4 regions of the Akkermansia muciniphila genome follow, and region 2 is predicted to be linked to each of the others. Evidence: riboswitches for the same ligand, from Rfam matches in the RefSeq annotation. Region 2 holds a riboswitch; each other region holds the start of a gene.
What was found. Region 2 has a riboswitch for cobalamin ahead of ABGM91_RS12165 (sirohydrochlorin cobaltochelatase). Riboswitches for the same ligand answer to the same signal wherever they lie in the genome.
Positions count from the first base shown of each region.

Region 1: it holds a riboswitch for cobalamin, as region 2 does, so the genes downstream of both, ABGM91_RS04840 (ribonucleoside triphosphate reductase) here and ABGM91_RS12165 (sirohydrochlorin cobaltochelatase) in region 2, are expected to answer to the same signal.
Region 3: it holds a riboswitch for cobalamin, as region 2 does, so the genes downstream of both, ABGM91_RS09160 (autotransporter outer membrane beta-barrel domain-containing protein) here and ABGM91_RS12165 (sirohydrochlorin cobaltochelatase) in region 2, are expected to answer to the same signal.
Region 4: it holds a riboswitch for cobalamin, as region 2 does, so the genes downstream of both, ABGM91_RS09195 (TonB-dependent receptor) here and ABGM91_RS12165 (sirohydrochlorin cobaltochelatase) in region 2, are expected to answer to the same signal.

Region 1 is NZ_CP156688.1:1,185,350-1,191,054, forward strand. It holds gene ABGM91_RS04830 (anaerobic ribonucleoside-triphosphate reductase activating protein) at 1-125, opposite strand, end outside; gene nrdD (anaerobic ribonucleoside-triphosphate reductase) at 152-346, opposite strand; gene ABGM91_RS04840 (ribonucleoside triphosphate reductase) at 396-2,492, opposite strand; cobalamin riboswitch at 2,644-2,829, opposite strand; gene ABGM91_RS04845 (glycoside hydrolase family 88 protein) at 3,045-5,279, shown strand; gene ABGM91_RS04850 (phosphoethanolamine transferase) at 5,346-5,705, opposite strand, start outside.
Region 2 is NZ_CP156688.1:2,997,574-3,003,278, forward strand. It holds gene ABGM91_RS12145 (hypothetical protein) at 1-40, opposite strand, end outside; gene ABGM91_RS12150 (GNAT family N-acetyltransferase) at 232-732, shown strand; gene ABGM91_RS12155 (TlpA disulfide reductase family protein) at 829-1,842, shown strand; gene ABGM91_RS12160 (TfoX/Sxy family protein) at 1,883-2,242, opposite strand; cobalamin riboswitch at 2,481-2,635, shown strand; gene ABGM91_RS12165 (sirohydrochlorin cobaltochelatase) at 2,666-3,631, shown strand; gene ABGM91_RS12170 (precorrin-2 C(20)-methyltransferase) at 3,633-4,340, shown strand; gene ABGM91_RS12175 (hypothetical protein) at 4,337-5,578, shown strand; gene ABGM91_RS12180 (precorrin-8X methylmutase) at 5,585-5,705, shown strand, end outside.
Region 3 is NZ_CP156688.1:2,236,418-2,242,122, forward strand. It holds gene ABGM91_RS09160 (autotransporter outer membrane beta-barrel domain-containing protein) at 1-3,345, opposite strand, end outside; cobalamin riboswitch at 3,380-3,518, opposite strand; gene ABGM91_RS09165 (bifunctional adenosylcobinamide kinase/adenosylcobinamide-phosphate guanylyltransferase) at 3,685-4,275, opposite strand; gene cbiR (cobamide remodeling phosphodiesterase CbiR) at 4,250-5,065, opposite strand; gene cobS (adenosylcobinamide-GDP ribazoletransferase) at 5,062-5,705, opposite strand, start outside.
Region 4 is NZ_CP156688.1:2,244,248-2,249,952, reverse strand. It holds gene ABGM91_RS09200 (extracellular solute-binding protein) at 1-431, opposite strand, end outside; gene ABGM91_RS09195 (TonB-dependent receptor) at 581-2,587, opposite strand; cobalamin riboswitch at 2,622-2,761, opposite strand; gene ABGM91_RS09190 (cobyric acid synthase) at 3,105-5,681, shown strand; gene cbiB (adenosylcobinamide-phosphate synthase CbiB) at 5,685-5,705, shown strand, end outside.

The DNA.
Region 1 (5,705 bases), 1.2 Mb from region 2:
GAGACGTTGTAACAGTACTGACAAAACAAGTTACAGCCTCTCAGCCAGAAGATGCAGGCCACCTTGTCCGGAAAATCCAGCAAGGTGAGCGGCGTGATGTCCGCTATGCCCCGGCCCGTTCCCATTGACTTCGCATATGTTATTGGGAAAATTACCGAGGCTGTTCCGTCCGGGCGGAGCAGGGGCAGGGACGGCCCGGTTCCACAAAGTGGACGCGGTCATGGAACTCGCCCTGTTTGCCGGCGTTGAAGGTTTCCACAGGGCGGTGATAGCCCATGACGCGCGTGTAAACGGTGCAGCGGGTCCGGTCCTGTGCGTATTTGCTTAATATTTCCTGTTTGGTCATTGTCGTATTAATGGTTGGGTTTTGAAACGAGGCGGTCGGTTGAAAAGGGTTATTCATGCCTGTGAATGTGGAGCAGCTCTTCATCGCAGAAGGGGCAGTACTGGTGTTCCCCGCGCAGGTAGCCGTGCTTCTCGCAGACGGAGAAGAGCGGAGTGACGGTCAGGTACGGCATGCGGAAGCGGGTCAGCACCTTGCGGACGATGTTCCGGCAGGCTTCCGGGGAGCTGATGGCTTCATTCATGTACATGTGGAAGACGGTTCCCCCCGTATAGCAGCACTGGAGTTCGTCCTGGAGCTGGAGCGCCCGGAACAGGTCGCTCGTATGGTCCACGGGAAGCTGGGAGCTGTTCGTGTAGTAGCGCTGCCCCACGGGCCCCGCCTGGAGGATGTCCGGGTAGCGTTTCTGGTCCTCGCGGGCGAAGCGGTGCGTGGTGCCTTCCGCGGGCGTGGCTTCCAGGTTGTACAGGTTGCCCGTTTCCTCCTGGTACTCCTGCATGCGCAGGCGGATGAATTCCAGGATTTCTTCCGCAAAGGCCCTGCCTTGTTCGGAGGTGATGTCCATCGTGTCGTTGGAGAAGTTGCGCAGCAGCTCGTTCATGCCGTTGACTCCGATGGTGGAGAAGTGGTTGCGGAAGGTGGGCAGGTAGCGCCTGGTGTAGGGGTACAGGCCGCGGTCATACATCTCCTGCACGAAGGCCCTTTTCTTTTCCAGGCAGGATTTGGCCAGGTCCAGCAGTTCCCCCAGCCGGGCGAACAGGGCTTCCCGGTTCTGCTTGAAGAGGTAGCCCAGCCGGGCCAGGTTGATGGTCACCACGCCTATGGAACCGGTCATTTCCGCGGAGCCGAAGAGGCCGCCGCCGCGTTTGAGCAGCTCCCGCAGGTCCAGTTGCAGGCGGCAGCACATGGAGCGCACCGCGTCCGGCTTGTAGGCCCGTTCGTCCGGCACGCGTTCCCCGTTTTCATTCACGGTGTACTGGCTGCCGATGAAGTTCTGGAAGTAGGAGGAGCCGATCTTGGCGGCGTTTTCAAACAGGAGGGGCACGTTTTCCCCCTCCCAGTCAAAGTCTTCCGTGATGTTGACGGTGGGGATGGGGAAGGTGAAGGGCTGTCCCGTGCTGTCCCCTTCCGTGAGCACCTCGTAAAAGGCCTTGTTGATCAGGTTCATTTCCTTCTGGAAGTGCTTGTAGGTCAGTTCCGTCAGCTTGTCCGCGCCGCGTTCCCGCGCCAGGGCCAGAAGGTCCGGGTCCTCCATCCCTTCAAAGAGGTGCTCCCCGCCGCTGAAGGGGGCCTGGTCCCGCAGGTCGCGCGGCACGGTCCAGTCAATCGTGACGTTGGTGAAGGGGGACTGCCCCCAGCGGGAGGGCACGTTCAGGTTGTAGACAAAGCTGCGGATGTCCTTCTTGATGCGCGTGAAGTCCGCCTGGTCCTTGAAGGCGTAGGGCGCCAGAAAGGTGTCAAAGGAGCTGAACGCCTGAGCGCCCGCCCATTCGCTTTGCAGAATGCCCAGGAAGTTGGCCATCTGGCCCAGGGCTTCCCGGAAGTGGCGCGGGGGGCGGCTGTTCACGCGGCTGCGCACGCCGTTGAATCCCTCATTGAGCAGGTTGCGGAGGCTCCACCCGGCGCAATACCCGGTCAGGCAGTCCAGGTCATGGATGTGGTAGTCCCCTTCACGGTGGGCGGCGCCTTCCCGGGCGGAGTAAACCTGGTCCAGCCAGTAGTTGGCGATCACCTTGCCCGCCGTGTTGTTAATCAGCCCGGCGTTGGAATACGTGGTGTTGGAGTTGGCGGCGATGCGCCAGTCGCTCTGGCCGATGTATTCTTCCACCGTCTGCTTGCAGTCCACGTACGTGTTGCCGGAATACAGGCCGCCGAGCTGTTCGCGCTGCATTTTGTGCAGGAAGCGGTAGGTGATGAAGGTTTTGGCCGTGTCAAAGTATCCGCACCGGAACAGGGCGCGTTCAATCATGTCCTGGATTTCTTCCACGTGCGCGCTGTCCTGGTGGGTCAGCTTGGCCTCCACTTCCTCATAAATGGAACGGTTGTAGGCGGTTCCGGAGCTGTGGAAGGCGTTTTTGATGGCCTCCTCAATTTTATAGCCCTGGTATTGTTCCTTTTTTCCGGAACGTTTGATGATGCTTGTTGCCATGGTGGATGTCTCGCTTGGAAGGGATAATGACCGCTCATCCGCGAGCCTGGGCAAAAGCCTGGAAAAATCATAGGCAGGGGCCGCCGCATGCGTGCATTTTTAACAAGGGGCACGATGAGGACCTGTGCGTATGTTCATCCTGTCCGCGGGATGGGATACGGGGGCATCAGGTCGTCTTCTGGCTTCCGGTGCGACATGTGATGGGGACTTCCCGGCTGCCTGGGCAGTCAGTGTCCGGTCCATCGTCTACCGGTTACAGCGGCGCGTCCGCGACGGATTTTCACCGTCTTCCGTTACCTGCGCTGAAACGCAATGAACCACAGAAAGGAACTTCCCGCAAGGAAAATGTATAAATGATGTATTAAATATTTGTTAGTATACATCATGTTGTATATGCCGGGTGCGGAATGATTGATAACGCGGCATTCCTTTCCGTCATGGCACCATATGTGCCCTTGCCTCCTTTCCCGGTCCGGAGGAAAGCGGATAGAATGAAAAGAAGAATCATCCCTTGCGGAGAAATTTCCGTACGGCTTTTTCCGTATCAATAAAATGCGTTTCTTTTTCTCTACAAAAAGCGGATGGCGGAAATCCTTCCTGATGCTGGTTCTTCCCCTTCTCTCTGCGGGGAATCCTGCTTCCGGCGCTTCTGCGGACTGGAATGAAAAGACCATCCGGGACAATCTCCAACTGGTGGCGGAATGGCAGGCGGAGCATCCCAAAAAGCGCTCGCCGCTGCATTGGACCTACGGGGCTTTTTATTCCGGCATGGTGCAGTACGGCCTGTCCGTTCCGGAAGGGCCGGGATTGCCGCTGCTGAGGAAAGCGGGGAAGGAACAGGAATGGAAAACCCTGAAACGGCATTACCATGCGGACGATCACGCCGTGGGGCATGCCTGGATGGAAATGGCGATGGAAGACGGCAATCCCGCTGCGGCGGAAAAGATACGCGCCGTGCTGGACAAGGTAATGAACCGGCCTTCCTCCGCCTCCCTCCAGTTCCAGACACCCCGGTGCCAGGACCGCTGGAGCTGGTCGGACGCCCTGTTCATGTCCCCTCCGGTATTCGTGAAGCTGGCGGCCTATACCGGGGACCGCCGTTATCTGGAATTCATGGACAAGGAATACAAGCTCACCTGCGACTATCTTTTTGACCGGAAGGAAGGACTGTTTTTCCGGGATTCCCGTTACTTCACCATTCCGGCGGGCAATGGGAAAAAGATGTTCTGGAGCCGGGGCAACGGCTGGGTGATTGCCGGACTGCCGCTTATTCTTCAGGACATGCCCGCGGACTGGCCCACCCGTCCCTTTTACGTGGACCTGCTCAAGCGCCTGGCGGCGTCCCTGAAAAAATGCCAGTCGCCCGACGGTTCCTGGCACGCCAGCCTGCTGGATCCGGAAGAGCCGCCCCTGAAGGAGATGAGCGGCACCCTGTTTATCGTGTACGGGATGCTGTGGGGAGTGAACCAGGGGTATCTGGACGCGAAGGAATACCTTCCCGTCATCCGCAGGGCCTGGAAGGCCGCCTGTGATTCCGTCAACGCGGAAGGCGCGCTGGGCTGGGTGCAGCCCATTGCGGACAAGCCGGGGCATTATTCCGGGGAGGATACGGAAGTGTACGGCGCGGGCGCTTACCTGATGGCCGGCACCGAGCTGCGCAAGTACGTCATTGGCCGGGACCATCCGCAGAAAAAGACCGTGACCGTCACGAATCCCCTGAACATGTTCAGGCCCGGAGAAACCGTGGCGGTTCCGCTGCCGCCAGGAGCTGCCGGGGATGCGGCGTCCCTGCGCGTCTTTGACGTGCGCCACGGGCGGGTGATTCCTCACCAGGCGGTGGATACGGATGGAGACGGCAGGAAGGATACCCTCCTGTTCCAGGGCAATTTCCGGCCCGGAACAGCCCGTGATTTCTGGATTCTGGACCGTTCCTCCCTGAAGGCGGCCCCTTCCGCGGACGTTTGTTTCAGCCGCCCTGTGCCGGAGCGCCTGGATGATTTTGCGTGGGAAAACGACCTTACGGCGCACCGGATTTACGGCCCGGCCGTTGCCAGACCCGCCCCGGCGGGGGAAGGGCTGGTTTCCAGCGGAACGGATGTGTGGAGCAAGCGTGCGGGAGTTCCCGTCATCAATGAATTTTACAAGAAGGGAGATTACCATCGGGACCACGGCAGCGGCCTGGACATGTATAACGTGGGACCGGGCCGCGGCTGCGGAGGCATTGCCGTGTTCAGGGATGGGAAACCGCATGCGTCCGGCAACTGGGCCAGCGCCCGCACCCTGTACAACGGTCCGGTCCAGACCGCCTTTGAGGTGGTTTATGCGCCGTGGAACATTGGCGGCGGCGTGCGCGTGGCGGAGAAGCGGAGAGTGACCCTGGATGCGGGAAGCCGTTTTTCCAAAGTCCGCAGCACCCTGTCCATTCAGGGAGCTGAAACGGTGAAGGCGGGTGTGGGAATGGATACCGGAAAGGGCAGGAACAATTATGAAACGGTGGCGGCGGACCGGAAGAACGGAGGGCTGATTACTGCGTGGAGCAGCCCCCGGAAGAATGACGGGCGCTTTGGAACCGCGGTGATCGTACCGTGGCTTCCGGAAGGCCGGGCAGTGGAGTCGGAGGGGTGCACCTACTGGACCCGGGAGATCGGGAACGGAAAGGCTTTTGACTGGTACATGGGAGCCGTCTGGGACAAGGCCTCACCGGTTAAATCCGCCGCGGACTGGGAAGCGGAAGCGCGCCGTGTCCGCGAGTGCATCGGGAATCCCCTCCGGGTGAAGGTGCGGTAGGATATCCGGCCGTTTGGCGCCCCGGGCGGATGGGCGCTGTGCAAGCCTTCTCCGCCCTTTTCTCTTTTACCGGGGCGGCTGTTGCTGCGCGGGTGCGGCCAGCCACTCCGCCAGCATTTCCGGCTGGAGGGGCGCTGGGGTTTCCCGGGCGTCCGGAGAGGCCAGGTTCAGGCCGTCCCTGACGACTTCCGAGCGGATGGAAGCCAGGGAAAGAAGAGTGTGGAAAATGTGGTCGTGGGAAACGGCTTTCAGGCGGTTGGCCTTCAGGGCGCGCACCATGTCCGGATAGCGCGAGGCGAAGGCGTCGGAATACCAGACGAACATCGCGGGGCGGTAAACCGGAGGCAGTACGTGCCCTTGGAACATTTTTCCCTCTTCCCCCAGGGCTACCCCGTGGTCGGAACAGTAAAAATAAATGGCAGGCCT
Region 2 (5,705 bases):
CCGCAGGGATCCATTGTTGTATGGGGATGGGTTCTCTCATGGTCTGGCATGCATGCAGGGTACACCATACAGACAGGATTCACCCCGGTTTCCGTTAAAAAAGCCTGTGCCATCCAGCATAAAACTCTCTTGCCGGAATAGGGAGGTGAAAGTAGGCCATGCCGGGAAATTCCCCCGGGAACCGGGAAGAGGCCCTTTTCATCCGGCGTTTTTCCGTGTAGTATTCCCGCCATGCCGACACTCCGCCAAGCCACCAAAGACGACATCATGCTTATTCATGAACTGGCCGGGCAGGCTTTCCCCGCCACTTACCGGGACCTCCTTTCCCCGGAGCAGATGGAGTTCATGATGGACTGGATGTATTCCCCGGCCAATCTGAAGAAGCAGATGGAGGAGGGGCACGTGTATTTCATCGCCTCCCATGACGGGGAGCACTGCGGCTACCTGTCCGTCCAGCCGGAAGGCCACGGCGTTTTCCATTTGCAGAAGATTTACGTGCTGCCCGGTTTCCAGGGCCTCCACATCGGCAGCTACCTGTTCCGCCAGGCCATCAGCTACATCAGGAGCATTCACCCGGAGCCGTGCCTGATGCGCCTGAACGTCAACCGCTACAATACCCGGGCGGTGGAGTTTTACCAGCGCATGGGCATGCGGGAACTGGAACGCGGGGATTTCCACATCGGCCACGGCTATTACATGACGGATTACATCATGGGGCTGGACATTGCCTGAAACGCCTTTCCCACAGGAACGGGGCGCCGGAGAGGCAGGCGCGGGGAGCGCGCTTCCTTCTTGACACTCAATGCGGCATTCTGCATCATCCATCCTATGAAAACCTTTACTGCCTTCCTTTTGTCCGGAACCATCGCCGCCATGACGGCCCCGGCTTTCATCCAGGCGGCGGACAACGGCAACGGAGCGAAGGTTACCTACCCTTCCTTTGACGACAGCAGCCACCTCCACGGGCCCAAGATCAAGGCTTCCGACCTGAAGGGGAAGGTGGTGTTTTTTGAGTACTGGGGCATCAACTGCCCGCCCTGCATCGCCAGCATGCCGCATTTGCAGGAATTGCAGGATAAGTTCCAGTCCAAGGGCTTTACCGTGGTAGGCAGCCACCGCCAGGGGCCCAGCCCCAGGATCAAGCAGTTTCTGGAGGAAAAGAAGATTACCTTTCCCGTTTACCAGGGGCTGGATATTCCGGCGGCCTCCTGTCCGGGCGGACTGCCGCATGCCGTACTGATCGGGGCCAACGGCAAAGTGGTGGCCAAGGGCCATCCCACCCAGCTTTACGACCTGGTGAAGAGGGAGGTGATGAAGGTGGAACGCGGCCTTCCCATTCTGGAAGGCGTGGAGCTGGACAAGTACAAGTCCCTCGCCAAGACGGTCGTTTCCAACGGCAGCAACATTGAGTCCAAGATCACTCCCCTCCGGAAGAAGACGGACGACGAGGAGGCGCAGGCCGTGTGCAACGCTTTTGACGAATGGCTCGGGGACGCCAAGGAGATGGTCCAGGCCCAGATCCAGTCCAACCCGCTGGAAGCGGTGACGGCCATCACGCGCCTGAAGACGGCGGTTCCCTCCGTCAAGGAGTTTGACGAACCGCTGGCGGTCCTGAAAGCGAACAAGGACCTGCCGAAACTGGCGGACCTCAACAAGAAGATTTCCGCGCTGGAACAGCGGAAGGCGAAAGGCCGCAAGATCTCGGAGTCCGACCTTAAATCCCTGACGCAGGCCGTGGACAAGTTCGCGGAGTCCGACAATGAAGCCACGCAGACCGTCGCGGGCAACCTGAAAAAGAGCCTTTCCTCCCTGGCCGTGCCGGAGTCCCCGGAAGATAAGTAAGTTTTTCCGCCAAACGTTTTTATAAGGCACCAGCAGGCGTTTACGGACGCCTGTTTCTTTTTTCCCCGGAAGTTTTTTTCTTCTTCCCGGACAAGACGTCCGGAGCGGAGAGGACGGAACACGTTTCCCGGACAAAAGAGGAGAGGGCCCGGTCATCATCCAGCTCCGTCATCAGGAAATGAGGCCTGGCTCCGGGATAGGGAGAGCCCTGCTCCTGCTGCGGCAGCCTGTTCAGCCCAGGCTCCGTGATCTTGACGAACAATTGGTTGTCACAGACCAAACCGAAAAACTTCCGGTCACAGTACAGGCCGTATTCCCCAAACATTTTTTTGAAGGAAATATCCCCGGCATGGCGGAGCTGGAAACAAATATATTCTACTACATCAGGGGAAGAGGCCATGCCCCATGTTCTCATACCATCCCCGCCTGCGGCAAGCCGCAAACGCCGGACTGCCGGACTGGAAATCCGCGGTCCCGCAGCCGGAGCCGCGCGCCTTTTTCCGGGGCAGGCGCAGGAGCGGGAGGAAAGGCGGCTTTTACCCGTTCACGCGTCTTTTTTCCGGATGCCCGGAAATCCGGCGGCGGTTCTAATAATCATTGACACTGACGGCTAAAAACGCCATTAAACACGCCGAAGCAACGGGGAATTCCGTGAGAACCGGAAACAGTCGCGCTGCGGTATCGGGTTACAAACCCTCAAGGGACGCTTTTCACCGGGCGTTTCATCAGCCAGTCCTCCCATTCCGGAGGGTGAAGGCGAGGGGGAGGTTGGAGACCCGGAGTCCGAATATCCTTGCTCCGGTTCACCATACCTTATCAACGCATGATTGAAACATCCTCTTACGTGCCGGGGGCGTTCCTGCCCCTTTCCTCCGTTTTTCTTGCAGGCCTCACCCTGTTTTCCCTGCCCGTGCTTTCCGCCGCCCCATGCGGGACGGAAGCCTCTCCCGCCCCGGCGGAACAGGCGGCTCCGTCACAGCAGGAAGGGCTTCTTCTCGTCGCCTTCGGGACCAGCCACCAGGATGCCACCGTCTCCTATAAGGAGCTGGAAAAGGACATGCTGCCCCATTTTTCCCCAGACCGCCTGAAGTGGAGCTATACTTCAAGCATCATCCGCAGGAAGCTTGCCGGACGCGGAACCCCGGTCCCCTCCGTGGAGGAGAATCTGGACCGCATGGCCCGCGCGGGCATACGCACGCTGCGCGTCCAGTCCCTCCACATCGCCCCCGGAGAGGAATTTTCCCGGATGGAAAGGCAGATCGTCAGTTTCCTGGCGCGCCATCCGGATAGCTTTGACCACGTGTTCATCGGCCGCCCCCTGCTGGAAAGCGAGCGGGACAGGGACGAGGCGGTCACGGCCTTGTTACAGCATTTCCCCGCGGAACGGAAGAAGGGTGAAGCCATCCTGCTCATGGGGCACGGCCAGCAGGAAGGCCGCTGCGACATGGTGCTTTCCGATTTTGCCCGCGAGTTGAATGACCGCGACAGCCTGGCGTTTTTCGCCACCGTGGAAGGTACGCGCGGCGTGGCCCCCATTCTGGAACAGCTCAAGAAATCCGGCGCAAAAACGGTCTGGCTGGCCCCTTTCATGCTGGTGGCCGGAGATCATGCCAAAAACGACCTGGGCGGGGACGAGGAGGATTCCTGGGCCTCCATGCTCAGGAGGGAGGGGTTCACCGTTAAAACGCACCTGAAGGGCCTGGGGGAAAACCCGGGCATCCGCGCCGTTTTCTCCCGCCATGCCCGGACCACGGCGGACGACCTCATGGCTCCCAAGAAAGCGCACTGACATGTCCACCCCCGGAAAATTTTACGGCGTGGGCATAGGCCCCGGCAATCTGGAATACCTGACGCTGAGGGCCGTCAACGTGTTCCGGTCCGTGGACGTGGTGTTTACCGTGACGGGCCCCAACAGCGATTTCAGCATTTCCGAAGCGGTGGTGCGGTCCGTGGGCGGCGTGAAGGCCCAATTCCACAAGCTGGTTTTCAGTATGTCCCGCGACGCCAGAACCCGGCAGGAGCAGATTGAAAAGAATACGGCCATTATTGAGGAGTCCCTTTCCCGCGGCCAGGACTGCGCCTTTGCCACGCTGGGGGACGCCATGACGTACAGCACCCTGGGCTATATTCTGAGCCTCCTGATCAGCCGTAATCCGGACCTGCGCACGGAAGTGGTTCCGGGGATCACCTCCTATTGCACCCTGGCGGCCCACAGCCGCCGGATCCTGGTGGAGAACGGGGAACGGCTCCGGGTTATTCCCGCCTTCAGGCCGGAGATGGCGGATTCCCTGGAGTTCCCTCCCGGAACCACCACCGTTCTCATGAAGACCTACCGCAGCCGCGCGCGCCTGATGGAGCGCATCCGGCGGGAGAAGGATATCCGCGTTATTTACGGGGAAAGACTGGGCATGCCCGACGAGTTTATTACGGACGATATTGACGTCATCGCCGCCAGGCCGGAAGAATACCTTTCCCTGATGTTCGTCAAGAAGGCATGAACGGCACCAGGCACTCCCGCACCTATCCCTGGCGCCAGCCTCTCCGCTGGCTCTGGCTGGCGCTGGCGCTGGCGGCCTCCGGAGTCATGGTGGTGAAGATGCCCGCGGGCATGGGCGCCTCCGCGCCCGGAAAGTCCCGCATGACCATGAAGCCTGCCGCGGAGGCTCCCGCGGAAACGCGCGGGGAAGGAAAGGGACAGGAAGAAGGCTCTGCTGCCAGCCCGTCCCCGGCTCCCAAAAAGCGCCATCATTCCCGGAGCGCGCAGGCTCCGGAAACAGGCGCGGAGAAAATCCTGGCGCGCCTGCCCCAGATAGGCAGCCTGATCGGCCTGGTGGCCCTGGCGGCCTTCATCGGCGGGATTGCAGAAATCTTCCGCTTTCATTTTGCCCTGGGCAAGCTGTTCGGCGGGCTGGCCCGCTGGGCCCACCTGCCGGAAATCATCAGCCTGTCCATCCCCACGGCCCTTTATTCCAACGCCGCGGCCAACGGCATGCTGGTGAGCAGCCATGCGGAAGGCAAAATCACCCATTCCAACCTGATTGCAGGCGGCATGATGAACAGCTATCTGTCCTTCGTCTCCCATTCCCTGCGGGTGGCATACCCCGTCATCGGCGCGGTGGGGCTGCCCGCCATCTGCTACTTCGGCTGGCAGATGGGCTTCGGCTTCCTGTTCATTGCGGGCGTGCTGTTCCTCCACCGCAGGAAAAGCCCCGCCGCCGTTCCGGAGGCCGCGGCTTCCGGTGAGGCCCCCGCCGCCGGGCGCCCCTCCCCGGAATGGCGCCAATCCCTGCGCCAGACGTGCCTGCGGGTGCTCGCGCTCGTTTTCCGCATGCTCTGCCTGACGGTTCCCCTGATGATCGGCGTGGAGTGGCTGATGAAAAACGGCCTGTTTTCCTGGTGGGAGGAACACGTGCCGGACTGGGTCAACCGCATTTTTCCCGCGGAGCTCATGAGCATTGTGGCTGCGCAGATGGGCGGCCTGGTCCAGGCCGCAGGGGTGGCCGCCAACCTCCGCAGCCACGGCATGGTTACCTCCTCCCAGATTTTGCTGGCCATGCTGGTAGCCAGCGCCATCGGCAACCCCATCCGCGCCCTGCGGCGCAACCTTCCCTCCGCCATGGGCATTTTCCCCGCGCGGGACGCCTTGACGATCGTGCTCGTCATGCAGCTTTCCCGCATGATCGGTGCCATTCTTCTGATTGCCCTGACGGGCCTTTTCATCCATTATACCCATTGACGCCTCATGACCGCCGCACCTGAAATCCGCTGGGACATGTCCCCCGCCGCCATTGAGGCGGAAAGCTTTGCCGCCATTGAACGGGAGTTCCAGGGCTGGGAAGAGCTGCCGCCCGCGGAATGGAAGG
Region 3 (5,705 bases), 760 kb from region 2:
CATCAGACCGTCCTGGTTCGCCTTGAACTGTTTGTCCGCAGAGTGGAAGGAGCCGAAGGTCTGGCCGAAGGCCGCGCCGGATATCCAGTTCTTCGTCCAGGCATAGTCCACGCCCACGGCGTAACCGCCGCCCTTGTAGTCAAAGCCGGAAGCTCCGGACACGGAGGAGACGTTCATGAAGTCTCCCAGTCCGGAAAACCAGAGGTTTCTCTTGCCCGGTCCGCGGAAGTCCAGTTGGGAGGCTGCCGTATGGGCGAAGCTGTCCACCACCCGGACCGAGGACCACAGCGTGTTGGCAATGCGGGAGGCTTCTTCTCCGCGCAGGGCTTTCACGGCGTTGATGTTGACCTTGCCGTTGAAGATCAGGTGCAGCCCGTCGCCGGAAACCGTGAAGCCGGTATCCGTGACCAGGTCCGTGCGGCCCTTCAGCGTGGGGTCGATGCTGGTCAGGTCCCACAGGGAACCGTCCGGATCAATGACGGTGTCCGGGTCCAGGTTGACCAGGGACAGGGAGAAGCTTTGTTCCTTGCTGAAGAGCAGGTTGTCGCCGATGACCACATTGACGTGCGCCCCATCCACATAGTAGGAGGAAGAGACGTTCATCTGGGAGTAGGTGTCCCACCCTCCGTTGGTAGCGTCAGCCGCGGTCGTGCCGTTCACGATGAACGTGAGTTCCTGCACTCCTCCCCACGCGTTCAGGCCGCCTTCATAGTTGTGGTAGCCTGCGGAGGGGCCGGAGCCGATCACGATTTCACTACCGTAATAGGTAACCTCTCCCTTGAAGGTGCCGGAACCGGAGACGGTGGAGCCGCTGTTGGTTTCCACGCCGGACAGAACAGTGGAGCCGTTCAGCACCAGATGCCCCGGATTGTCCGGATGAGCGAAGGCTTCACCCAGGCGGATGCTTCCGCCTTCTACGCCCAGGCTGGCGTCCCTGCCATCCAGAACGAGGGTGGCGTTGTTGCTGATGACAACGTTTTCCGCCGCATAGGAACCCTTGGCGGCAACCTTCACATCCTGTGCCGTGACGTTGAGGTTTGCGAAGGCGCCTCCGTCAGCGGCGGAGGCGTTGTAGCCCACCGTGCCGGAGTGTTCCCAGTTGAGGGTCTGTTCCTTTTCATCCTTGGCCGCCAGCGTCAGTTGGCCGGAAGCGCCTCTGACGGCGCCGGAGGAAATGACGGCGTCCGACTGGCTCAAGTCAGCCTCCCCTCCTTCCAGCACGATGCCGTGCTCAGGCAGGTTTTCCCCGATGATGACCTTGGAACCTTCACCCACATAGATGCTTTCTCCGGGTTTGACGACGATGGGAGTGCCTTCACCCAGGAATACCTGGCCTTGCAGGCGGTAGCTCATGCGGTAGTTTTCCAGATGGAAGTTGTCCACCCTAGTTCCGTACATGGCGGTGATGCCGTCCTTGATCTGGTCCAGCGTGACGACCCAGGCGGAGTCCGTGGTGTTGAGCACCGTGGTGCCCACCGTAGCGTTTTGCGCCAGGTCCAGATTCACGTTCAGGCCGTCAAAGCCCACTTCCAGGGCGGTTCCCGCTGCGTTCTGCACCAGCGTGCCGTTGAGCAGCGTCATGCCTTCCGCAATGGTGAGCGTGCCGTTGCCGGACAGGGTGCCCATGTTGTTCATGACGGCCCCGTCACGGAGAATCTGGGAATTGCCCGTCAGGGTGACGGTGGAGCCGTAGCCCACGTTGACCCGGTTGAACAGGACTGCGGCTTTTTCCGTGGAGATGGTCCAGTTGGCTTTGTTGTCCGCACTGCCCACGTTGAGCGTAACGGAGGAATGGCGGGTGGCCGTATCAGACTTGTTGGTGTTAACTGTTGTCCGGACTGTGTAGTCAAACAGCCCCGGTGCGGCTTCCGTGCCGGACAGCAGTGTGATGGTGTCCGCGGAACCTTCCGCTCCGGAGCCGCCCAGTTCCCAGATGCCGCTGATGGAAGCTCCGGCATGGACGGTGATGTTGTCCGCCGTGTTTTCCGTATAAAAGCTGGAGCCCGTCGTGGAGCCGCTGTACAGGGCATAGGCCGTTGCTCCCTCTCCCGTTGCCGTTGCTTCAATGACGCCGGTGGAACCGATGAGCGTCGTAATGCCGGCGCCACCCATCAGGGCTGCCGCCGTGTTCCCGGCAGTCGCCGCGCTGACGGTTCCATTGATCATTCCTGTGGTCAGGGAGAATTCCGCCAGCAGCCCGTAGGCTTCCGCAATTCCTGTGGAGGAGGCGGAGATGGTCCCTCTGATGTCTCCCACGGACAGGGAACCGGTGGAACGTGCTCCGGCGGCCGTTCCGGCCATGGCTTCCGCCCGGATGGCGCCGTCCACATGGCCGATGGTGATGTTGGAATGGGTCTGGTAACCCCCTTCTTCTCCGGCAAAGAGGCCGTAGGCATCCATGCCGTTGGTAGTGGCGGTAATGCTTCCTGTTGCTCCCATGTCGCCCAGCGTGATGTTTTCCCGGGCTTCAATGCCGATGGCGGAAAAGTCCTCGCTTGTATCACTGGAACCGGAGGTTGCCGTGATTTGACCGTCCAGCCGGGTAATGTTCACCTGCCCGTAGTTGGACTGGATGCCCCTGGCGCCGTAGCCGCCGGTCGTCGCCGCGGAAATGCTGCCGGTGGCGGAGAAGGTGCCGATGTTGACGTCCTTGTAGCGCGGGCCCTGGTAGTCCATGGTGTTTCCGTAGGCATACAGGCCCCTGGCAAAATTTCCCGTGCCCAGCTCTACGGAGATGTTGCCCGCCATCGTGCCGATGTCCAGCCGCCCCTGATAGGCATAGATGCCGTTGGAGGAGAAATTGGCCGTGATGGAGATACGGGCATTTGCCGTGATGGTTCCGATGGAAAGTATCTTGCCGTAGCTCCGGATGCCTGTGGCATTCGTGTTTGCTGCGGAGATGTTGAAGGTTCCTGCCAGGGTGCCGATGTCCAGATTGACTCCGGAGGAGGTGTCAATGCCGAAGGCGTTGTTTCGCGTGGATGAGACGTTGAATTCAGCATCCCCGCCAATGGCATCAATGCTGAGGGTTCCGGATTTCCCCCATATTCCGCGCACGTTGCTGGACCCCGTCACGCTGAAGGTGGCGGAGACCGTTCCCAGGGCCGCATCTGAGGCGGTTCTGGCTACAGTGGCGTCATAAACGCCAGCCAGGTTTTCCTTGGGAGTATCCTGGGCATGCACCGTTCCCAGCATGCCGAGGCAGGCCAGGGTCATAGCGATTGCCTGCATCCAGTGCCTGGCGTGGCACGGTGTTTTTTCAGGAGTGTTGAACATTCCGGACTGCAAGGAGGCCGGACCATCATAGTCTGCTCCGTTCAAGCGGAGCGTGTTGGATGAATGCATGTGTATGGTCTGAATGCCGGAATACTCGCCGGCGGTTCATAAAATACTTCGAGGCTGGCGATCTGGCTCATTGCAGGTTTTTAGGCCGTGCAATATACAGTGGCGGTACCGCTCCGGATTCACACCGGATTCCCCATCTATTTCCTGCCCGCACCACGGGCTTCCCGGAAGCGCCTCCCGTAAATCATGAAGGCCCGGCCAACTTACCACAGGGGCACGGCACGGTCAATCCCCGGCGCATTTCTTGATGTGGAAATGCGCATGGTCTTGAATGCCAAACTATTATTTTCTGGCCCCTTTTACCGCAGGAAGCATGGAAAAAGCTGGCCTCCCGACGTCCTAACGTTTTTTCACGGCCAGGGGAAGTCCTGCCACCATGAAGTAAACTTCGTCCGCGCTTTTGGCCAGCAGCTGGTTGGCGATTCCCAGCCCGTCACAGTAGTGGCGCGTTTCCGCGTCCGCCTGGCTGATGCCCATGCCGGTTTCAGAGGAGACGAGCACCCAGGGCGCGGGTGAGCGGGAAATGAGTTCTTTCAGGGCCTCTATTTCCTCAATCAGCGCTTCCTGGAACGGTTCGTAGTCCGTGGGGTCCTTCTGGGCGTACAGGGTGTTGGAGGCAAGCAGGGTGACGCATTCCAGAATGACGCCGTCCACCTGGTCCAGCAGGCCGGATTCCCGCACGGCGGCGGCCACATGGCGGGGGGATTCCAGCGTAAGCCAGCTTGCTGGGCGCCGTTCCCGGTGCTTGCGCACGCGGTATTCCAGGGAGCCGGCTCCGGGCCACACCTCCGCCGTGGCCACGTACAGGATTTTTTCCCCGAACCCGGCGGCTATTTGTTCGGCGTATTGGCTTTTGCCGCTTCTGATGCCGCCCAGGACGAGCGTCATGCGTGCGGCGTTGGCGTCAGTGTTTGGAGATGTAGCGTTCATGGGATTCCAGCATGGCCTGGTGGGAGTTCAGGAAGTCGTCCAGGCTGAAGACTTCCAGGGTGATGGTGGGGGAGAACCGGATGTCCCACATGGGGTGCAGGATGGCGTCCAGCGTGGCGGCGGGCATGTGGTGCAGGGATTTGTGGTCCCGTTTTTCCAGTCCGTGCAGATGGCACATGCGTATGTCCGGCAGCCAGAGCGGCAACAGTTTTTCCGGCCTTAGACCTTCCTTCCAGACATGGCCTATGTCAAAGCAGCGGGAATGGGGCGTGGCGGAGACCAGCTTGTCCAGATAGTCGGCCGGGTGGCGTTCCAGATTTTCCAGGGCCAGGCATTCCGGCGCGGGCAAATGGGGCGTGATTTGCTCCAGGCTGCGGAGGATGCGTTCCGTTTCCCGCTCCGTAAGATGGGGGCGCATGTCCGGACCGGGAATGTGGTCCGTAACCACGTGCATGACCCAGGTGTGCGGCTCCAGCTCCCGGGTCAGGTCAATGGCGCGGATGATGTTTTCCGTGTAGCGTCGGCCTGATTCCTCCGTGGCGAAGCCTCCGTCCGTGGGCAGGTGGACGTTCCACTTGACTCCCGCGTCCGCGGCGATGGCGGCCAGTTCCCGTATTTCCGCGGGGGTGATAAGTCCCTCCCCGCGGTCGCCGGCTTCCAGCAGGAGCAGGGCGATGTCATCCGCGTAATGGACGCATTCCCTGATGGCGGGGACGTAGTAGTCCGGGATGATGAAGGAGGTGCAGCCGATGTTGAGGCCGGGAACGCGGCATTTTTGCGGAATTTTCATAAGGTGCAGAAGGTGAGCAGGACGATCCATTCCGTGCATTCTACGGTACAGCCGAAGACGTCCCCGGTGACGCCGCCCAGGCGGCGGCGGGCATACAGGAGCAGGGCCGTGGAGCCGGCCAGGGCGGCCAGCAGCGCGTACAGCCCGTGCCACCCGGCCAGAGCGCAGGCCGCCAGGGTGACGGCAGCGGCTGCCAGGGCATGAACGGGGCGCGTCCCCTGCTTGAAGGCTTCCCCCATGCCGCCGGGGCGCGCGCCCGGAAAGCGCATGGCGATGAAGATCTGGCTGCGGGCCAGCAGCCCGGCCAGCGCGCACGCCGTGAGCAGCAGCTCCCATGAACCGCAGGCCGCCAGAGCCGCGAGCGCGGCGCCCTTGAAGGCCAGGTTGAAGAACAGGGCCGTGCCGCCGAAGGTGCCCAGTCGAGAGTCTTTCATGATTTCCAGCCTGCGCTCCCGGGGCACTTCCACAGGCAGTCCGTCCCCGCAGTCCGCCACTCCGTCCAGATGAAGGCCGCCCGTGAGGGCCACCCAGCAGGCGCAGCCGATGACGCCGCAGACCAGCGGGGGGAAGAGCAGGGTAGCCGCCCAGGTCAGACCACCTGCCAGCCCCCCCACGACAAGGCCGACCAGCGGGAGCCATG
Region 4 (5,705 bases), 750 kb from region 2:
CACAGCCGGACCTGCCCCCCTTTTACCGCGCGGGGGTCGCCCACGTCCGGCTCCTCCATGCCGGTCTGCCATTCCAATCCCGCCGGAACGTCTTCCAGCGGAAGCAGGCGGATATGGTCTTTCAATTCCAGCCTTTTCCTGATGCGTTCCACGGAACGCTCCTGTTCCGCCAAACGCCGCCCGTCCCCTGCCCCGCGGGAGACGGACAGCAGGCTTTTCTTCCGTTCGCCGCCTGCCAGTTCCCGAAGCAGTTCCCGCTCCACGGACCTGTTCCAACGTTCTACGAATCCGTCAAATACGGCAGGCATTCCCCTGCCGTCCGCCTGCGCGGAGGCTCCATGCCAAACGTCCGCCTCCCGCTGGGAGAAGTAGAATACCCCCCCCAGAAAGACGGCGAGGACCAACGCCCCCAGTATGGATACCCAGCGCAACACAGCTCAGATTACCGCCGCATGTTAACCGATTCCGGAACCTCCGGAAAACAAAAAGCCCATCTTCCGCCCGTGGCTGTTCCCTTCGCCTGAAACAGCCCGCAAGGCGGAAGATGGGGGTGCAATCAACAATTAGTCCTGAAAAGCAATTAGAATTCGACCGTCACGCCGCCAAAGACGCCCAGTCCCCGGGCCTGGCGGGGGCCGAAGTTATAGTCATTCGTGATGATGAAATTCTGGTCAAACAGGTTTTCCACCCGCACATGGAGGGCTACATTGTCCGTTACCTGGTAACGGGCGAACAAACGCGCCGTAAAGAAGTTGTCCAGCCGGGCATAGTTGTAGTCCGTGCGTCCCATGGCGGACGTTACGCCAAAGCCGACCGTCAGTTTTTCAACCGGAGAGGTATAAATCTCCGCGTTGATGGTGTGGCGGGCGGTATTGGCCATCTGGACGGTTTCATAGTTGCCGATGGAATCCCGCTTGGGCATCGTGAAGGTGTAGTTGGCATAATAGCCGCTGTTCCACGCATCCTTGAACTGCCCCTTGAACGCTACTTCCACGCCGTAGGAAGTGGCGTGGGAGAAGTTGTCGTAAGTCGTGTAGGAGTTGGGCCAGGTGCCTACGCTCTTGGTGCCGATTTCATCGTTGATGCGGGTCCAGAACCCGGTTACGGAAGCGTAATGGTTGTCCGCCAGGCGCTGTTCCACGCCCAGGTCTCCGCCCAGGGATTTGGATACGTCCAGGTCCGGATTGCCCACGTAGCCGTAATTGGCGGCGTACTGTTCAAAGTAGGTGGGGGCGCGGAAGCCGGAACCCACGGAACCGAAAATACGGGTGGGGGAGTCCTTGCCCGTCACCTTCCAGGAATTGGAATAACGCCACGTGAAGTGGTTGTTCCAGACGGAATCATGTTCCAGGCGCAGGGCCACGCTGGCGTCAAAGTTGTCCGTGGGCGCCCACATCTGTTCCGCAAAGAAGGCAAGCGTGCTCTGCCATTCATCCTTGGCCACGTAATTGTTTTCGCTCATGTAGTCGGAACGGTCCCAGGCCATGCCGGCGACTGTCTGCCACTTCTTGTTCCATGTCAGGGCATTGCGCCATTCCGTCTGGAAGCGGCGGTTGCGCATCACGTTGGGCTGGAAATCAAAGCCCGGCGTGTGCGTGGAATAATCCATGTTGTAATGCCCTACCATGAAGCTGGTGGACCACAACTTGGTAATTTCCGCATCCACGCGCCCCGTTACCAGGTTGCTGCGGTTCTTGTCTTCCGTGTTGTACAGGTGGGGGTCCGCCACGGCGGGCCACTGGTCGTAGTCCACATAGGGTGTGGGGTATTCAAAGTAGGAATCCAGGCGGCGGTAGGTAAAGCCCACCTTCACCTTGTCGTTGACGTCATAACCCAGGCGCACGGCTTCCTGCCACTGGCGGAAGTCGTTCATGCCTTTCCGGTTGTCATAAATGGCCGGATAAATGGTAGGATCATTTTCCGTGGATTCAAACCCCACGCCCACAAAGTAGGAAAGCTTCTTGATCTTGCCGGAGGAAGTCGCATAGCTGTTGAAGGAATGGAAAGAACCGGCTTCCGCAAAAATCCTGGTCACGGGATCGCCTTCCCCTTCCGGAGTATCCATGGCGACAACGCCGCCAATGGCGCCGGAACCGAAGACGGCGCCCTGCGCTCCCTTCACCACTTCCACATTGCCCACGGTAAAGAGGTTGGTGATGCCCAGCAGCTTGTTGCCGGACATGTTGACATCACTGATGCGCATGCCGTCAACCATGGTCAGGGTGTAGGTTTCCTTGTTCATCCCGCGGATGACGGTGTTGCTCACGGAACCGCGCTGCCAGGTGCCGCCGCCGTCCAGCGTGAAGACGCCGGGCGTCTGGGAAAGGGCTCCCGTCAGGGTTTCAATGCCCGCCTTCTGGAATTCTTCCGGATTGATGACGGAAACGGATACCCCGGACCGGTTGTACGGCACGCCCACAAAGTGGGACGCCATGGTCAGCTCCGGCATGACCTGCATGGTTTCCGTCCTGGTAGCGGGCGGGGAGTCTTCCTTTTTAGCGGACTCGGCAAGAGAGGACTGGCCTGCGAATGCGGCAAGGCCAACGGCAATAGCGCCCATCTGAAGGGCTTTTTTCGTATAAAGCATGGTTGTGGTGCCTTACGTTCGGTAACTCGCCGAACAGTTGGACAACCCCACAGGCTGGTCTTCTGGCTTGCGAGACAAGCTCGCTTACAGTGGCGGTACCGCTCCGGATTCTCACCGGTATTCCCCATCTATTTCCTGCCCGGCTACGGGCATCCCTGAGGTCTGTAACCCTTACCATAAGGGTTCATGGGACGGATGAAATACCAAAGGGGCCGGTATGACAAGCCAAAAAGAATTTTCTTTGAACATTCCGCGGCTTTGAGGGCGTTTCTTCTTTTCAGCCGCCGCGCGCCATCCCGTTTTTCCAAACGGAGCCTTCCATTTTTGTCTTGTCACCCCCGGCGCGTACAGGACATGATGCGCCCATGACGCGCCTTAACCCTTCCTTCCCGCAACGGGGAAGGATTGCCGTTTTCAGCGGAGGTTCCAACTTCCGGAAAAATCGTCCCTTCAAGGCGTTTCCTTCCTTTTCCCGGCACAGGCGCCATCCCGGAACGCCGGCCTCAATTACTACGGCATGAACAGTTTTTCACACGGAGGGGATTTAACATCCCTGGCGGCGGGCGCCGGACGGCCCGAACGGGAGATTCTGGATTTCAGCGTCAACCTGAGGCCGGAGGGAATGCCGGAGTTCATTACCTCCGCCCTGTGGAAGGCCATGGATGCGGCCGCACCCTACCCTTCTCCGGACATGGCGGAGCTGCGGGAACTGGCGGCGGACCATTACGGAGTGCCTTCCGGCTGCTTCGCGTTCGGAAACGGAGCCAACGAACTGATTCACGCCCTTCCGCGCGCGCTGGAGTTGAAACGGGCCGTCATTCCGGAACCCGCTTTTTCCGAATACAGGCTGGCCTGCCTGCGGCACGGCACGGACATTCTTTCTCCGCGGACGGAAGAACGGGATTCCTTCACGCCCTCTCCCTGCCGGCTGGCGGAACAGGCCGAAGATGGAAACGCCGTTTTCCTGGCGAATCCCTGCAATCCGTCCGGCAGCCTGCTGGACGTTCCGGCCCTGCGCCGGGCTGTGCAGTCCCGCCCCGGAGTCATCTGGATTATTGATGAATCCTTCATGGATTATGCGAACGGAACGGAATCACTCCTCCGTGAGGCGGCAGAGCTTCCCAATCTGGTGGTCCTGCGCTCCCTGACCAAATTTTACGGCATGGCCGGCGTCCGGTGCGGCTTTTCCGTCTGCGCCGCTCCGCTGGCGGAACGGCTGAGGCAGTCCCTGCCCGCGTGGAACGTGAATGCCTTTGCGGCGGCGGCTGTGCGGGCCGTGCTGGCACAGCCGGCTTCCTGGGCGGACGGGGAACGCGCCCTAAACCGGGAACGCCGGGAAGATCTGTTCCGCAGGCTTTCCGCCCTCCCGGGCGCCGCCGTGCTCCCGTCCGGAGCCAACTTCCTGCTCTTCCGCCTGGCGGAGGCGCCCTCCGGTCTGGCCGCCCGGCTCCTGAAAAACCACGGCGTCGCGCTGCGCGACTGCTCCAACTATCCGGGACTGGAATCAGGCGGCTGGTTCCGCTCCGGCGTCCGCACGCCGGAGGAACACGCCCTGCTGGAAAAGGCCCTGCGGGCCGAACTGAAGGGGGATAGCCCCGCCATTCTCCGCAAACTGCCCAAACCGGCCCTGATGGTTCAGGGCACCTGCTCCGATGCGGGAAAAAGCGTGCTCACCGCGGCCCTGTGCCGCATTTTTCTTCAGGACGGCTACCGCGTGGCCCCGTTCAAGGCGCAGAACATGGCTCTCAACTCCGGTGTGACCGCGCTGGGGGAGGAGATGGGCCGCGCCCAGATGGTCCAGGCCCAGGCTTGCCGCATTGACCCGGATGCCCGGATGAACCCCATTCTGCTCAAACCCCATTCCAACACCGGGTCCCAGGTGGTCGTGATGGGGCGCGCCGTGGGACACATGGAGGCGCGGGAATATTTTACGGCCAAAAGGCGCTTCTGGCCGGACGTGCGCAAGGCGTACGATTCCCTGGCGGAGGAGTACGACGTCCTCTGCCTGGAAGGGGCCGGCAGCCCCGGAGAAATCAACCTGAAATCCGCAGACGTGGTGAACATGAACATGGCCCGTTACGCGCGCGCCAAAGTTCTGCTGACCGGGGACATTGACCGGGGCGGCGTGTACGCCTCCTTCCTGGGAACGTGGATGACGTTCGCTCCCTGGGAAAAAGAGCTGCTGGCGGGCTTCGTGGTCAACAAATTCCGCGGAGATCCGGAACTGCTTTCCCCGGCGCACGACTACATGCTGGACCGTACGGGCAAGCCCGTGCTGGGCGTCATCCCGATGATACGGAACATCAACATTCCGGAAGAGGACCGGGCCGCGATGCCCTTTGAACAGGACGGGCATGCCAAGCACGCGGACTGCCTGGACGTGGCCGTGGTGATGCCCGCCCATGTCTCCAACTTCACAGACTTCGCCCCGCTGGCGGCGGAGCCGGACGTGCGCCTGCGCCAGGTGCGGACCCGGGAGGAATGGGGAAATCCGGACCTGGCCATCCTGCCCGGCACCAAGAGCGTGGCGGCGGACCTGGCCGGCCTGCGCGCCGCCGGGCTGGAAGAGCCTATCCGCCGGCACGCCGAACAGGGAAAGTGGATTCTGGGCGTTTGCGGCGGCCTGCAAATGCTGGGAATGGACATTCTGGACCCGCTGCACATGGAATCCGCAGAGGAACGAACGCCGGGACTGGGGCTGCTTGAGCTTTCCACCACCTTCGCCGCCGCCAAGACCCTGCTCAACGTGCGCCGGGCACGCACGCCGCTGGCCCCTCCCGCCGCTGGCTATGAAATCCACCACGGCGTTACCCGTCATCAAGGAAGCTGCGCCCCCATCATGTTCCGGGAGGACGGCTCCCCCTGCGGCTACGGCAAAGGCCGTATCTGGGCCACGTACCTGCACGGCGTGCTGGACGGGGACGAGTTCCGCCGCGCGTTCATCAACATGGTCAGGGAGGATTCCGGACTGCCCGCCAATCCCTCCCTGCACTTCTCCTATGACCTGGACGGCGCGCTGGACCGCCTGGCGGACGTGGTCCGGGAGCATCTGGACCTCAAGGCCATTTACCGTATTCTACAACTGAAACGCTGACCCATGCTCCCGTGCCCGTTCATC